Regions from separate parts of the Streptomyces sp. NPDC032126 genome, predicted to be linked through region 2. Evidence: riboswitches for the same ligand, from Rfam matches in the RefSeq annotation. Region 2 holds a riboswitch; the other holds the start of a gene.

What was found. Region 2 has a riboswitch for glycine ahead of gcvT (glycine cleavage system aminomethyltransferase GcvT). Riboswitches for the same ligand answer to the same signal wherever they lie in the genome.
Region 1: it holds a riboswitch for glycine, as region 2 does, so the genes downstream of both, gcvP (aminomethyl-transferring glycine dehydrogenase) here and gcvT (glycine cleavage system aminomethyltransferase GcvT) in region 2, are expected to answer to the same signal.

Annotation. Positions count from the first base shown of each region.
Region 1 is NZ_JBVIMA010000010.1:274,446-281,508, forward strand. Features, by position in the region: gene ACZ5NW_RS32550 (APC family permease) at 1-937, shown strand, start outside; gene gcvP (aminomethyl-transferring glycine dehydrogenase) at 1,068-3,953, opposite strand; glycine riboswitch at 4,130-4,225, opposite strand; gene ACZ5NW_RS32560 (PRC-barrel domain-containing protein) at 4,340-4,717, shown strand; partial or broken gene ACZ5NW_RS32565 (DNA polymerase IV) at 4,633-6,234, opposite strand; gene ACZ5NW_RS32570 (MerR family transcriptional regulator) at 6,302-6,985, opposite strand.
Region 2 is NZ_JBVIMA010000004.1:439,150-446,212, forward strand. Features, by position in the region: gene ACZ5NW_RS18380 (L-serine ammonia-lyase) at 1-1,128, opposite strand, end outside; gene glyA (serine hydroxymethyltransferase) at 1,188-2,450, opposite strand; gene gcvH (glycine cleavage system protein GcvH) at 2,459-2,836, opposite strand; gene gcvT (glycine cleavage system aminomethyltransferase GcvT) at 2,946-4,064, opposite strand; glycine riboswitch at 4,101-4,212, opposite strand; glycine riboswitch at 4,213-4,310, opposite strand; gene ACZ5NW_RS18400 (AAA family ATPase) at 4,501-5,214, shown strand; gene ACZ5NW_RS18405 (enhanced serine sensitivity protein SseB) at 5,265-6,056, shown strand; gene ACZ5NW_RS18410 (enhanced serine sensitivity protein SseB C-terminal domain-containing protein) at 6,134-6,925, shown strand.

The DNA of each region.
Region 1 (7,063 bases), on a different contig from region 2:
CGACATCTCGACCATCGCCATCCTGTGGTTCGCCGGCGCCTCCGCGATGGCCGGCCTGCTCAACCTGATGCCGCGCTACCTGCCCCGCTACGGCATGGCCCCGCACTGGGCCCGCGCCGTCCGCCCGATGGTCATCGTCTTCACCCTGGTCGGCTTCCTGGTGACCTGGATCTTCGACGCCGACGTCGACGCCCAGGGCGGCGCCTACGCCACCGGCGTGCTGGTCCTGATGTCGTCGGCCGCCATCGCGGTGACGATCGCCGCCCGGCGCGCCGGCGAACGCACCTGGGTCATCACCTTCGCGACCATCTCCGCGGTCCTGCTCTACGTCACCGTCGTGAACGTCATCGAGCGCCCCGACGGTGTGAAGATCGGCGCCTGCTTCATCGCCGGCATCATCCTGATCTCCCTGCTGTCGCGGCTGCTGCGGGCCTTCGAGCTGCGCGTGACCAGCATGACGCTGGACGACATGGCCGAGCGGTTCGTCCGGGACATGGCCAGCCGAAAGATACGTTTCATCGCCAATGAGCCCGACCGGCGGGACAAGGCGGAGTACCGCGACAAGATCGAGCAGATCCGGGCGGACAACGACCTCCCGGAGCAGGAGGACTTCATCTTCGTCGAGGTGACGGTCACCGACCCGTCCGACTTCGAGGCCGGCCTGACCGTGCGCGGCGAGGTCATGCACAACCGCTACCGCGTGCTGACCCTGGAGTCCTCCTCCATCCCCAACGCCCTGGCGGCCCTGCTCCTCCACGTCCGCGACACGACGAACTGCATCCCGCACATCTACTTCGAGTGGACCGAGGGCAGCCCCTTCGCCAACTTCCTGCGCTTCTTCCTCTTCGGTCAGGGCGAGGTGGCCCCGGTGACCCGGGAGGTCCTCCGCGAGGCGGAACCGGACCGCGCGAGGCGCCCGCGGGTCCACACGGGCTGAGCGGCTTGGACGCGCCGGCCAGTCCACGCTGACGCCCGTGCCCGGCCATGCGAAGGGCCCCCGACTCCACGAGGGAGACGGGGGCCCTTCAGCCGTTCCGGACGCCGACCCGGCGCTCAGGACCGGGCACTCAGTCCTGGTACGCGTCCAGCGGCGGGCAGGAGCACACCAGGTTGCGGTCACCGAACGCCTGGTCGATCCGGCGCACCGGCGGCCAGTACTTGTCGGCGACGGACACACCGGCCGGGAAGACGGCCTCCTCACGCGAGTAGGCGTGCTCCCACGCCCCGCCCAGCGCACCGGCGGTGTGCGGCGCGTTGTGCAGCGGGTTGTCCTCGGCCGGCCACTCGCCCGCGCCGACCTTCTCGATCTCCGCACGGATGGCGATCATCGCATCGCAGAATCGATCCAGCTCGCCCAGGTCCTCGGACTCGGTCGGCTCGATCATCAGCGTGCCGGCCACCGGGAAGGACATCGTCGGCGCGTGGAAGCCGTAGTCGATCAGCCGCTTGGCGACGTCGTCCACGGTCACACCGGTCGCCTTGGTCAGCGGCCGCAGGTCGATGATGCACTCGTGCGCCACCAGCCCGCCCGGGCCCGTGTAGAGCACCGGGTAGTGCGGCTCCAGCCGCTTGGCGATGTAGTTGGCGGACAGCACGGCCACCTGCGTGGCCCGCTTCAGCCCCTCGCCGCCCATGAGCCGCACGTACGCCCAGGAGATCGGCAGGATGCCCGCCGAGCCCCACGGGGCGGCGGAGATCGGGCCCACACCCGTCTCCGGCCCGGCCGCCGGCTGCATCGGGTGGTTCGGCAGGTACGGCGCGAGGTGCGCGCGCACCGCCACCGGACCGACGCCCGGGCCGCCGCCGCCGTGCGGGATGCAGAACGTCTTGTGCAGGTTCAGGTGCGAGACGTCGCCGCCGAAGTGCCCCGGCTTGGCCAGACCCACCAGCGCGTTCAGGTTGGCGCCGTCGACGTACACCTGCCCGCCCGCCTCGTGCACCTGGGCGCAGATGTCGGCGACGTGCTCCTCGAACACGCCGTGCGTCGAGGGGTAGGTGATCATCAGCACCGCGAGCTCGTCCCGGTGCTGCTCGATCTTCGCCCGCAGGTCCTCGACATCGATCTCGCCGTCCTCGGCGGTCTTCACGACGACGACCTTCATCCCCGCCATGACGGCGCTGGCCGCGTTGGTGCCGTGCGCGGACGACGGGATGAGGCACACGGTCCGCTGCTCGTCCCCGTTGGCCCGGTGGTACCCGCGCACGGCGAGCAGACCGGCCAGCTCGCCCTGCGACCCGGCGTTCGGCTGCAGCGACACCTTGTCGTACCCGGTCACCTCGGCGAGCCGCTCCTCCAGCTCACGGATGAGCGTGAGGTAGCCCGCGGCCTGCTCCTCGGGCGCGAAGGGGTGCAGCTGCCCGAACTCCGGCCAGGTCACCGGCTCCATCTCGGTGGTCGCGTTGAGCTTCATGGTGCAGGAGCCCAGCGGGATCATGCCGCGGTCGAGCGCGTAGTCGCGGTCGGCGAGCCGGCGCAGGTAGCGCAGCATCGCGGTCTCGGAGCGGTGCTGGTGGAAGACGGGGTGGGTCAGGAAGTCGTCGGAGCGCAGCAGCGCCTCCGGCAGCGTGTCCTCCGCCTCCGCGTCCAGCGCCGCCACGTCGCCGTCGACCCCGAACGCCGTCCATACGGCGGTCAGCTGGGCCCGCGTGGTGGTCTCGTCCACGGCGAGGGAGACGTGGTCGGCGTCGACCAGGCGCAGGTTGACGCCGTTCGCGCGCGCCGCGGCCACGACCTCGGCGGCCCGCCCCTCGACCCGCGCGGTGAGCGTGTCGAAGTAACCGCCGTGCACCACGTCGACTCCGCCGCGGGTGAGGCCGGCGGCGAGGATCGTGGCGTAGCGGTGGGTCCGCCAGGCGATGCTCCGCAGGCCCTCGGGCCCGTGGTAGACGGCGTACATGCCGGCCATGACGGCGAGCAGCACCTGCGCCGTACAGATGTTGCTGGTCGCCTTCTCCCGCCGGATGTGCTGCTCACGCGTCTGCAGCGCCAGCCGGTACGCCCTGTTGCCGTCCGCGTCCACGGACACGCCCACGAGCCGCCCGGGCAGGCTGCGCGCGAACTTCTCGTGCACCGCCATGTAGCCCGCGTGCGGTCCACCGAAGCCCATCGGAACACCGAAGCGCTGCGTCGTGCCGACCGCGATGTCCGCGCCCAGCTCACCGGGGGACTTCAGCAGGGTCAGCGCGAGCAGGTCGGCGGCGACGGTGACGAGGGCGCCCAGGGCGTGTGCCTGGTCGATGAGCGGCTTGATGTCGCGTACGGCCCCGGAGGCGCCCGGGTACTGGACGAGCACGCCGTTGATCTCACGTGCGGCGATGTCGGCCGGGATCCCCTCGCTGAGGTCGGCGACGACGACCTCGACACCGGTCGGCTCCGCGCGGGTCTCGATCACGGCGATGGTCTGCGGCAGGGCGTCCGCGTCGACCAGGAACAGGCCCTTCTTGTTCTTGCCCATGCGCCGGGAGAGAGCCATGGCCTCGGCCGCGGCCGTGCCCTCGTCGAGCAGCGACGCACCGGACGTCGGCAGTCCGGTGAGGTCGGCGACCATGGTCTGGAAGTTCAGGAGGGCCTCAAGGCGGCCCTGGGAGATCTCGGGCTGGTACGGCGTGTAGGCCGTGTACCAGGCCGGGTTCTCCATCACGTTGCGCAGGATGACGGGCGGGGTGAAGGTGCCGTAGTACCCGAGGCCGATCATCGAGCCCAGCACCTGGTTGCGGTCGGCGAGGGAGCGCAGCTCGGCCAGGACCTCGGCCTCGGTGCGGGCGCCCGGCAGCTTCAGGGCCTCGGCGTTCTTGATCACATCCGGCACCGCGGCGGCGGTCAGCTCGTCGAGCGAGCCGTACCCGATGTGGGCGAGCATCTTGGCCCGCGCCTCCTGGTCGGGCCCGATGTGGCGCTGCTCGAAGGGAATGCCCTGTTCGAGCTCGGAGAGCGGAATGCGGTGGGCGGTCATTGCGGAGGCCTCCTGGTCTGACGCGACCTTCGAGGGGCACCTCGGCACGGGTGCCCCGACGGCCTCCCCCTCTGTCATCTCAACCTGAGAGCTTCACCGGGCCGCCCGAGAGCGCCCGGTTTTCACCGTCGGTGAGAGCGGAAGCCGTCGACACCCGCTCTGCTTTCCAGAGTGACCTCGTCCGTGCGGTACGTGAGCCTGAGAGATTCCGGGGAGGATTTGCTCCTTCGGCGCCTCCGACGATGTCCGGAGGACTCTCCCGCACGGGGTCAGCAGCCAAAAGCCAGCCTACCAGCGAGGTCAACGAGGCAGCCTTCGAGTGGCCGCCCGGCCGAATGTGCTCTTTTGTAGTGCTTACGGATGAGTTGCGACCAAGTGGAGGGACCGTGCAGACCGATATCGATCCGCGCAACCTGATCGGCCGCAAGGCGTTCGACCGCAGCGGCACCAAGATCGGCACCATCGACGAGGTGTACCTCGACGACGCGACCGGTGTGCCGGAGTGGGCGGCCATACGCACCGGCCTGTTCAGCAGGGACGCCTTCGTCCCCCTGGAGCCCAGCGAGCTGATCGAGGGCACCCTCCACGTCCCCTTCGACCGGGCCCTGATCAAGGACGCCCCGGACTTCGGAGTGGGCCGCCACCTCTCCCCGGAACAGGAACTCCAGCTCTACCACCACTACGGCCTCGACACAGCCGCCCCACCCCCGCTCCCGGACCACGACTTCGGCAACTTGGCAGGCACAGAGGACGCCGACGCCTGACTCGCACGCCGACGTAGCTGCGGGTCATCGTGCCGCTGGGGCGGCACGGGTGGGCGCAGCGGCACCCCGCGGCGCCGGGCTGCGCAGCCCCCGCCCACTCCCACCCCGCTCACACCTCAGCCCCCGTCCACCGAAACCCCCGCCCTCCCCACCACCAACGGCAACGGATCAGCCGGCTCCAACGCGGGATCATCGGCCCAGAACGTCCGCACCCGCCCCGGCTCCACATCCTGCGGCGTCTCGAACCGCACCGTCACCCTCCCCAGCCCACTCCCCTGCACCCACCCATGCCCGTACTCGGCATGCCGCACATCGTGCCCCGGCCGCCACAACCGCTCCGCAGCCCCCGACACCCCCGCCTCCTCCACACCTTCCTCCGCGGCCACCTCGCCCCTCGACTCCTCCGCCTCATCCATCTCCGCAGCCTCCGCGGCCCCAGCCGCTTCCGCCACCTGCGCGAACAGGTCCTCCTGGGTGAAGTCGGCGAGCCCCGAGACCCCCACCCCGAGCAACCGCACCCCACCGGTCGTGTCCACGGAGTCCAGCAGCCGCAGGGCCGCCTCCCGCACCACCGCGGGATCGTCCGTGGGCCCCCGCAACGTCTCGGACCGGGTCAGCGTGGAGAAGTCGTACCGCCGCACCTTGAGCACGATCGTCCGCCCCGACAGCCCGGCCCCCCGCAGCCGCCGCACACAGCGGTCGGCCAGCCGCTGCACCTCCAGCCCCACCCGTACCCGGTCGTGGATGTCCACGTCATACGTGTCCTCGACCGACACCGACTTCGTCTCCCGCTCGGCGACCACCGGCCGGTCGTCCCGTGCCAGCGCCATCGCGTACAGCCCGTGCCCGTGCGCCTTGCCCAGCAGCCGTACCAGCTCGTCCTCGCCGGCCTCGACGATCTCGTCGACCGTGGTGATCCCGGCCCGCCGCAGATGATCGCCGGTCGCGGGCCCCACCCCGGGCAGCGTCCGCACCGACATCGGCCCGAGGAGCGCCCGCTCGGTGCCCGGCTCGATCAGCACCAGTCCGTCCGGCTTGGCCTGCTCCGATGCGATCTTCGCGAGCATCTTGGACGCGGCCAGCCCCACCGACCCCGTGAGCCCGGTGACGGCCCTGATGTCGGCACGCAGCTGCACCCCCACCAGCCGCGCGGACTCGCCGTCCCAGGCCACGCCGCCGGCCTCCAGGTCCACGAACGCCTCGTCCAGGCTCAGCGGCTCCACCAGCGGCGACAGCTCCGCCAGCAGCCCCATCACCTGGTGGCTGATGGACCGGTAGAGCGATCCGCGGGGCCACAGATACGCCGCGTTCGGCGCCAGCCGGCGTGCCTGGGCCATGGGCATCGCCGAGTGGACCCCGAAGACGCGTGCCTCGTACGACGCGGTGGCGACCACCCCGCGCGGTCCGATGCCGCCCACGACGACGGCCTTCCCACGCAGGCTCGGCTTGGACGCCTGCTCCACCGAGGCGAAGAAGGCATCCATGTCGAGATGCAGGATCGTGGGCGCGTTTCTCACATCTCCGATGCTGCACCACACCACTGACAATGCGACCGGCCGCAAGGCCGCCGCAGGACCGGCTGCGTCAGACCGCCCGGTTGCGCCGCCGTGCCAGCTCGTCCGCCGGGTTGTGCCCGACGAGGGTCTCACCCGTGTCCACGCGCTCCCCGTGCAGCTGTGACAGCGCGCTCTCCACGTCCCGCCACACGACGCCCACGGCGATCCCGAAGATGCCCTGTCCGCCCTGGAGCAGCGCGTGGACCTCGTCCGGCGAGGTGCACTCGTAGACGGTGGCGCCGTCGCTCATCAGCGTCATGCGTTCGAGGTCGCTGAAGCCCCGCTCCCGCAGATGCTGCACGGCGGTGCGGATGTTCTGCAGCGACACCCCGGTGTCCAGGAACCGCTTGACGATCTTCAGGACGACGACGTCCCGGAAGCTGTACAGCCGCTGCGTCCCGGACCCGTAGGCGGGCCGCACGCTCGGCTCGACGAGCCCGGTGCGGGCCCAGTAGTCCAGTTGCCGGTAGGTGATGCCGGCGGCCGCACAGGCCGTCGGGCCGCGATAGCCGATCTGCTCGGACGCCATGGGCGCCGCCCCTCCGCTGCTCGGCACGGCCGAGGGCCGCTGCGGGGCGGGATCGGCCGCGTCACCGTGCTGGGGGTCGCCCCAACTCGAACGAAGTCGAGAGCTCGTGGGAGGGTACGGACCGCTTCCCCCGAACCCGCGTCCGGGGGCACCCCCAGCCGTACCGTCGCCGCTGCTTCTCACGCCGACCTCCGTCCTTGACCTGCCTTCTCGACGGTAGGCAGTCACCAGGGGCGCGTCAACGATCGCCACACTCGGCAC
Region 2 (7,063 bases):
GTGTTCCATGCCGATCTCGGCCGCGTTCTCCACCTGCTCCGGGCTGCCGCCCAGCACCTCCGCCAGCGCGCCCGCCGCCATCGAGCAGGCCGAGCCGACCTCGCCCTGGCAGCCGACCTCCGCGCCGGAGATGGAGGCGTTCTCCTTGAAGAGCATGCCGATCGCGCCGGCGGCGAGCAGGAAGCGGACGATCCCGTCCTCGTCCGCGCCGGGGATGAAGTTCATGTAGTAGTGCAGCACCGCCGGGATGATGCCGGCCGCGCCGTTCGTCGGGGCGGTCACCACGCGGCCGCCCGCCGCGTTCTCCTCGTTCACCGCCATCGCGTAGAGCGTGATCCACTCCATGGAGTGGGCCAACGGGTCGCCCTCGGCCCGGAGTTGACGGGCCGTCACCGCAGCGCGGCGGCGCACGCGCAGACCGCCCGGCAGGATGCCCTCCCGCGACATGCCCCGCTCCACACACGCCCGCATCACCCGCCAGATCTCCAGCAGCCCGGCGCGGATCTCCTCCTCGGTGCGCCAGGCCCGCTCGTTCTCCAGCATCAGCGAGGAGATCGACAGGCCGGTCTCCTTCGTCAGGCGCAGCAGCTCGTCGCCCGTGCGGAAGGGGTACTTCAGCACCGTGTCGTCCAGCTTGATCCGGTCCGCGCCGACGGCGTCCTCGTCGACGACGAACCCGCCGCCCACCGAGTAGTACGTCTTCGACAGCAGCTCCGCGCCCGACGCGTCGTACGCCCACAGCGTCATGCCGTTCGCGTGGTACGGCAGCGCCTTGCGGCGGTGCAGGACCATGTCGTCGTCGAAGGAGAACGCGATCTCGTGCTCGCCCAGCAGCCGCAGCCGGCCCTGCTCCTTGATCGCCGAGACCCGGTCGTCCGCCCCCTCCACGTCGACCGTGCGGGGAGAGGCGCCTTCGAGCCCCAGCAGCACCGCCTTCGGAGTGCCGTGGCCGTGGCCGGTCGCGCCCAGGGAGCCGTAGAGCTCGGAGCGGACCGAGGCGACGGAGGGCAGCAGGCCCTCGTTGCGCAGACGGCGGGCGAACATACGGGCCGCACGCATCGGGCCGACCGTGTGGGAGCTCGACGGGCCGATGCCGATCGAGAACAGGTCGAAGACCGAGATGGCCACGGGAACTCCTTCAAAAAGGGTGGGGGCACACGTCGTCGGGTGCCCCCACCGGGTAACTGCTACTTGCTCAGGCCGGGGTACAGCGGGTGCTTGTCGGCCAGCGCCGTGACCCTGGCCTTCAGCGCCTCGACGTCGTACGACGGCTTCAGCGCCTCCGCGATCACATCCGCGACCTCGGCGAAGTCCTCGGCCGTGAAGCCGCGGGTCGCCAGCGCCGGCGTACCGATCCGCAGGCCCGACGTCACCATCGGGGGACGCGGGTCGTTCGGGACGGCGTTGCGGTTGACCGTGATGCCGACCTCGTGCAGACGGTCCTCGGCCTGCTGGCCGTCCAGCTCGGACGCGCGCAGGTCGACCAGGATCAGATGCACGTCCGTACCGCCGGACAGCACGTTGATCCCCGCCTCACGGGCGTCGGGGGCGGTGAGCCGCTCGGCGAGGATGCGCGCACCCTCCACCGTACGACGCTGGCGCTCCTTGAACTCCTCGGAGGCCGCGACCTTGAAGGACACCGCCTTCGCCGCGATCACGTGCTCCAGGGGACCGCCCTGGAAGCCCGGGAAGACGGACGAATTCAGCTTCTTCGCGAAATCCTTCTTCGCGAGGATGATCCCGCCGCGCGGGCCGCCCAGGGTCTTGTGGGTGGTGGAGGTCACCACGTCCGCGTACGGGACCGGGTTGGCGTGCAGACCGGCCGCGACCAGGCCCGCGAAGTGCGCCATGTCGACCCACAGGTACGCCTCGACCTCGTCGGCGATCCGGCGGAACTCCGCGAAGTCCAGCTCCCTCGGGTACGCCGACCAGCCGGCGATGATCACCTTCGGGCGGTGCTCCTTGGCGAGCCGCTCCACCTCGGCCATGTCCACGAGACCCGAGTCGTCCACGTGGTACGCGACCACGTCGAACTGCTTGCCCGAGAAGTTCAGCCGCATGCCGTGGGTCAGATGACCGCCGTGCGCCAGGTCCAGGCCCAGGATGGTGTCGCCGGGCTGGGCCAGCGCGAACAGGGCCGCCTGGTTGGCGGAGGCACCGGAGTGGGGCTGCACATTGGCGTACTCGGCGCCGAACAGCTCCTTGATCCGGTCGATCGCGATCTGCTCGGTGACGTCGACGTGCTCGCAGCCGCCGTAGTAGCGGCGGCCCGGGTAGCCCTCGGCGTACTTGTTGGTCAGGACCGAGCCCTGGGCCTCCATGACCGCCAGCGGAGCGAAGTTCTCCGAGGCGATCATCTCCAGGGTCGACTGCTGGCGGACCAGCTCGGCGTCGACCGCGGCGGCGACCTCGGGGTCGAGCTCGTGCAGGGGCGTGTTCAGGACGGACATACGTCTCCTCAGCCGGCGGAAAAGGCGGTGTACTCGTCGGCGGAGAGCAGCTCGGCCGGCTCCTCCGTCACGCGTACCTTGAACAGCCAGCCGCCCTCGAACGGGGCGGAGTTCACCAGCGACGGGTCGTTGACGACGTCCTCGTTGACCTCGGTGACCTCACCGGTCACCGGGGAGTACAGGTCGCTGACCGACTTGGTCGACTCCAGCTCGCCGCAGGACTCGCCCGCGGTCACCGTGGCACCGACCTCCGGGAGCTGGACGAAGACGACATCGCCGAGCGCGTTGGCCGCGTGCTCCGTGATGCCGACCGCCGACACGCCGTTCTCGGCGGCCGACAGCCACTCGTGCTCCTTGCTGTAGCGCAGCTGCTGGGGGTTGCTCATGGCCTGAATTCTCCTGTACGCGGGGTGGTGCTGATGAATGGGGGACTGCTGGAAGCGGGGGTGAGCAGCGCGAATGTGCGCAGCGTCACGTGCCGGCCGCTTCGACTGTCTACTTCTGGCGCTTGTAGAAGGGCAGCGCCACGACCTCGTACGGCTCGTGGCTGCCCCGGATGTCCACGCCGACGCCCGGCGTGCCCGGCGCCGCGTGGGCGGCGTCCACGTACGCCATCGCGATCGGCTTGCCCAGGGTGGGGGAGGGGGCGCCGGAGGTGACCTCGCCGATCACCTCGCCGCCCGCGACCACCGCGTACCCGGCGCGCGGGACCCGGCGGCCCTCGGCGACCAGGCCGACCAGGACGCGCGGCGCGGCCGCGGCGGCCCGCTCGGCCGCCTCCTGGAGCGCCTCGCGCCCCACGAAGTCGCCCTCCTTCTCGAACTTCACCACCCGGCCGAGCCCGGCGTCGAAGGGCGTCAGCGCGGTCGTGAGCTCATGCCCGTACAGCGGCATGCCCGCCTCCAGGCGCAGCGTGTCACGGCAGGACAGGCCGCAGGGCACCAGGCCGACGCCCTCGCCCGCCTTGGTCAGCGCCTGCCACAGCTCGACCGCGTGCTCCGGCTTCACGAACAGCTCGAAGCCGTCCTCGCCGGTGTAGCCGGTGCGGGCGATCAGCGCCGGGACCCCGGCGACCGTGCCCGGCAGCCCCGCGTAGTACTTCAGGCCGTCGAGGTCGGCGTCGGTGAGGGACTTCAGGATGCCGGGGGACTCCGGGCCCTGGACGGCGATCAGCGCGTACGCGTCCCGGTCGTCGCGCACCTCGGCGTCGAAGCCGGAGACCCGCTCGGTCAGGGCGTCCAGCACCACCTGGGCGTTGGAGGCGTTGGCCACGACCATGTACTCGGTCTCGGCGAGCCGGTAGACGATCAGGTCGTCCAGGATGCCGCCGTCGGCCCGGCAGATCATGGTGTAGCGGGCGCGGCCCACACCGACGGAGGCGATGTTGCCGACCAGCGCGAAGTTCAGGAAGGCGGCCGCGTCGGCGCCGGTCACGGTGATCTCGCCCATGTGGGAGAGGTCGAAGAGCCCGGCCTTCGTGCGCACGGCGTTGTGCTCGTCGCGCTCGGAGCCGTAGCGCAGGGGCATGTCCCAGCCGGCGAAGTCGGTCATCGTCGCACCCAGCGAGCGATGCAGGGCATCGAGCGCGGTGTGACGGAGTTCGGTACTGCTCATCGGACGGTCGTCTCCCAGGATCACGGGCGAGGTAGTTCCTCCCCATCTGTCATCGGAACCTGAGAGGTTCGCCATGACCACGAGACGTGGCCCTGGCTTGCACCTTGGGTGGGGCCACCGCAGACGGCGGCCCGCTTTTCAGATGTGCCTCGCCCGCGCGGTAACGGGGCCTGAGAGATTCAAGGGAGGGACTTGCTCCTTCGGCGCCCCAGCGAACGTGGCTGGGGACTCTCCCGCGCGGATTCAAACGGCCGGTATGCAGTTGGCGCGCCCATCATTGCACGCCGCCCCCGCCTCGCGGCAGGCCCGCCCGGCCGTCCCTTTTTGTGACCGGCCTGTGGCGGTACGCGCACGAAAACACGAGGCGATCGGCATTACCTTCTCTTTACGCTCGATGGGGAGGTCACCCACCTGACCTCAGGGGAGGACGATCACGGTGAACAGGACCACGGCGTACGCGACCACCTCGGGCATCGCGCTGCCCGAGCAGCCCACGGCCCCCGCCCTGGAGTGCCGCGGGGTCGTCCGCGACCTGCGCGACCGCTCGGGCCGCGGCCCGCACGCCCTCCTCTTCGGGCCCGACGACCTCGTCGTCGTCACCGGCCTGCCCGGCAGCGGCAAGTCCACCCTCATGCGCCGTACGGTCTCCGGCCCGCGCGTCGACTCCCAGGACACCCGCGACCGCTGGGACGCCCGCGCCCCCCGCCTCCTGCCGTACGCCGTCTACCGCCCCCTGGTCCGCCTCGCCCACTACGCGGGCCTGCGCCGTGCCCTGCGCGCCGGCGAGGGCGTCGTCGTCCACGACTGCGGCACCCAGCGCTGGGTCCGCGCCTGGCTGGCCCGCGAGGCCCGCCGCCGGGGCGGCCGGCTCCATCTGCTCCTGCTCGACGTCAGCGCGGACACCGCCCGCGAGGGCCAGCGCGAACGCGGCCGGGGAGTCTCCCGCTACGCCTTCCTGCGCCACCGCCGGGCCGCCGCACGCCTGCTGCGCGCGGTCGAGTCGGGCCGCCTCCCCGACGGCAGCGGCTCGGCGGTCCTGCTGGACCGCGCCGCGGCGGACGCCCTCACCCGCATCGCCTTCACGGGCCGGCCGCACGACCCCGCCCGCGCCGCCGTCGCGCCCCGACCGCGCGACCCGCTCACCCGCTAGCCTTCTGAGCCACAGCAGCAGAGCGGTTCCCAGCAGGCGGTAGACAGATCATGGACTTTCCGACGAACCTTCCCGCGGACTTTCCGGCCCCGGCCCACCCCCACGCCCACGGCGGCTGGCCCGGCAATGAGCTGGAGGAGGTGCTCTCCGCGTCCCTGGGCGTCCCCGGTGCCGGCGGGCGGATCGTCGAGGTCCTCGGCCGCAGCTTCGTCTGGGTGCCGCTGCCCAACGGCGGCGGCCCGCACAGCGCCCCGCTCGACCTGCCCACCCTGGAGATCGACGGGCAGGCGTACGTCCCGGTCTTCAGCTCCGAGGAGCAGTTCCGCCAGGTCGTCGGCGCGCACATGTCGTACACGATCGCCCCGGCGGTCGAGTTCGCGCGCGGGCTGCCCCCACAGGTCGGCATCGCGGTCAACCCCGACGGCACGGTCGGCATCCCGCTGCCGCCGCCCGCGGTCGCCGAGCTGGCCCGGTCGGGCCGCACCCCGCTGGACGGCCCCGCGACCGGCGGCCGCGTCCGCCTCTTCGAACCGGACTGGCAGGACGACCCGGTGGACTTCTTCGCGGCCGCCTCGGCCGAGTTCGAGGCCACCGGCGTGGTCCTCACGGCCCGCCGCTGCCTGGCCGCGATCGAGACGGCGCCCCCGGTGATGTTCGTGGGCGTGGAACTCGCCCACTGGGAGGGCGACGTGCGCACCGTCCCGCTGGACGCCCTCGGCCGCGCCCTGGGCCAGGTGCCCGTGGGCTGGGACGTGAACCTGATCCTGCTGGACATGTCCGAGGACCCGGTGGCCCAGTGGATGAGGGAAAAGGTACGGCCCTTCTACACCCGCGTGCGCTGAACCACGGAAGGGGCGCGGGGCTGCGGGGCGCTTAAGCTGTTGAACCGACGGAGTCCTACGCGAAGGGGCGGTAAAACGTGAGCGCGAGCGGCACTGCCGCGGCCGGCCAGGTCGAGCACATGCTGCGCCAAGTCACGCCCGGGCGTTACGACGCCTACGAGGCGTTGCTCCGCGCACTCGCCACCCCTTCCACCGGCCAGATCTGGATGCTCCTGTGGCACGGCCAGGCCGGCTCCCCGGACGCCCAGTACGGAAACATGGAGGTCGACGGCCACGGCTACGCCCCGTGCGTCACCTCCGCCCAGGAGCTCTCGGCGAGCGGCTGGAACCGGTCGTACGAGGTGGTGGACGGCCTGGACGTGGCCCGCACCCTCTACCCGGACCACTACGGCCTCTGGCTCAACCCGCACGCCCCCGGCGGCGGCCTCGGCATCCCCTGGCCCGATCTGCGCCGCATCGCGACCGGCCTGGACCGCCAGCCCGCCGGCCCGCTGCGCCTGTCGGAACCGGCGATCGAGATTCCGCAGTTCTACGCGCTGCTCGCGCAGAACGCCCACCGCACCCCGGCGGTCCGCTCGCTGCGCCGCGCCTGGGTGCAGCCGGCGCTCGGCGCGCCGTACCTGGCGATCGGCCTCGACGTCTACGACACCTCCCCTCCGGCCGTGGACGCGGTGCGGGCGATGATGCAGCAGTCGATCGGGGCCGTCCCCGACGGGCTGCCGGTGTCGACGGTCGCGATGACCGACGAGTACGACCCGGTCGTGATGTGGATGCGGGCCACGGCCCGCCCTTTCTACGACCGTGAGGCCCACGCGGCCCCCGCGCAGGCCCCGGCGGCCGGCGGATACGGCTATCCACGCCCTTATTGATCTGGCAAGTCCTGGGAATTCCGGGCCTCTTCGCCCTCCATACCCATTAATCGGAAGGTGAAGAGGCGAGTGGCCCTGTCTTTCCAAGATCTCAAGGTACTTTGCCCCGTGGGCAGTTGACCTCGCGTGTCCGACCCC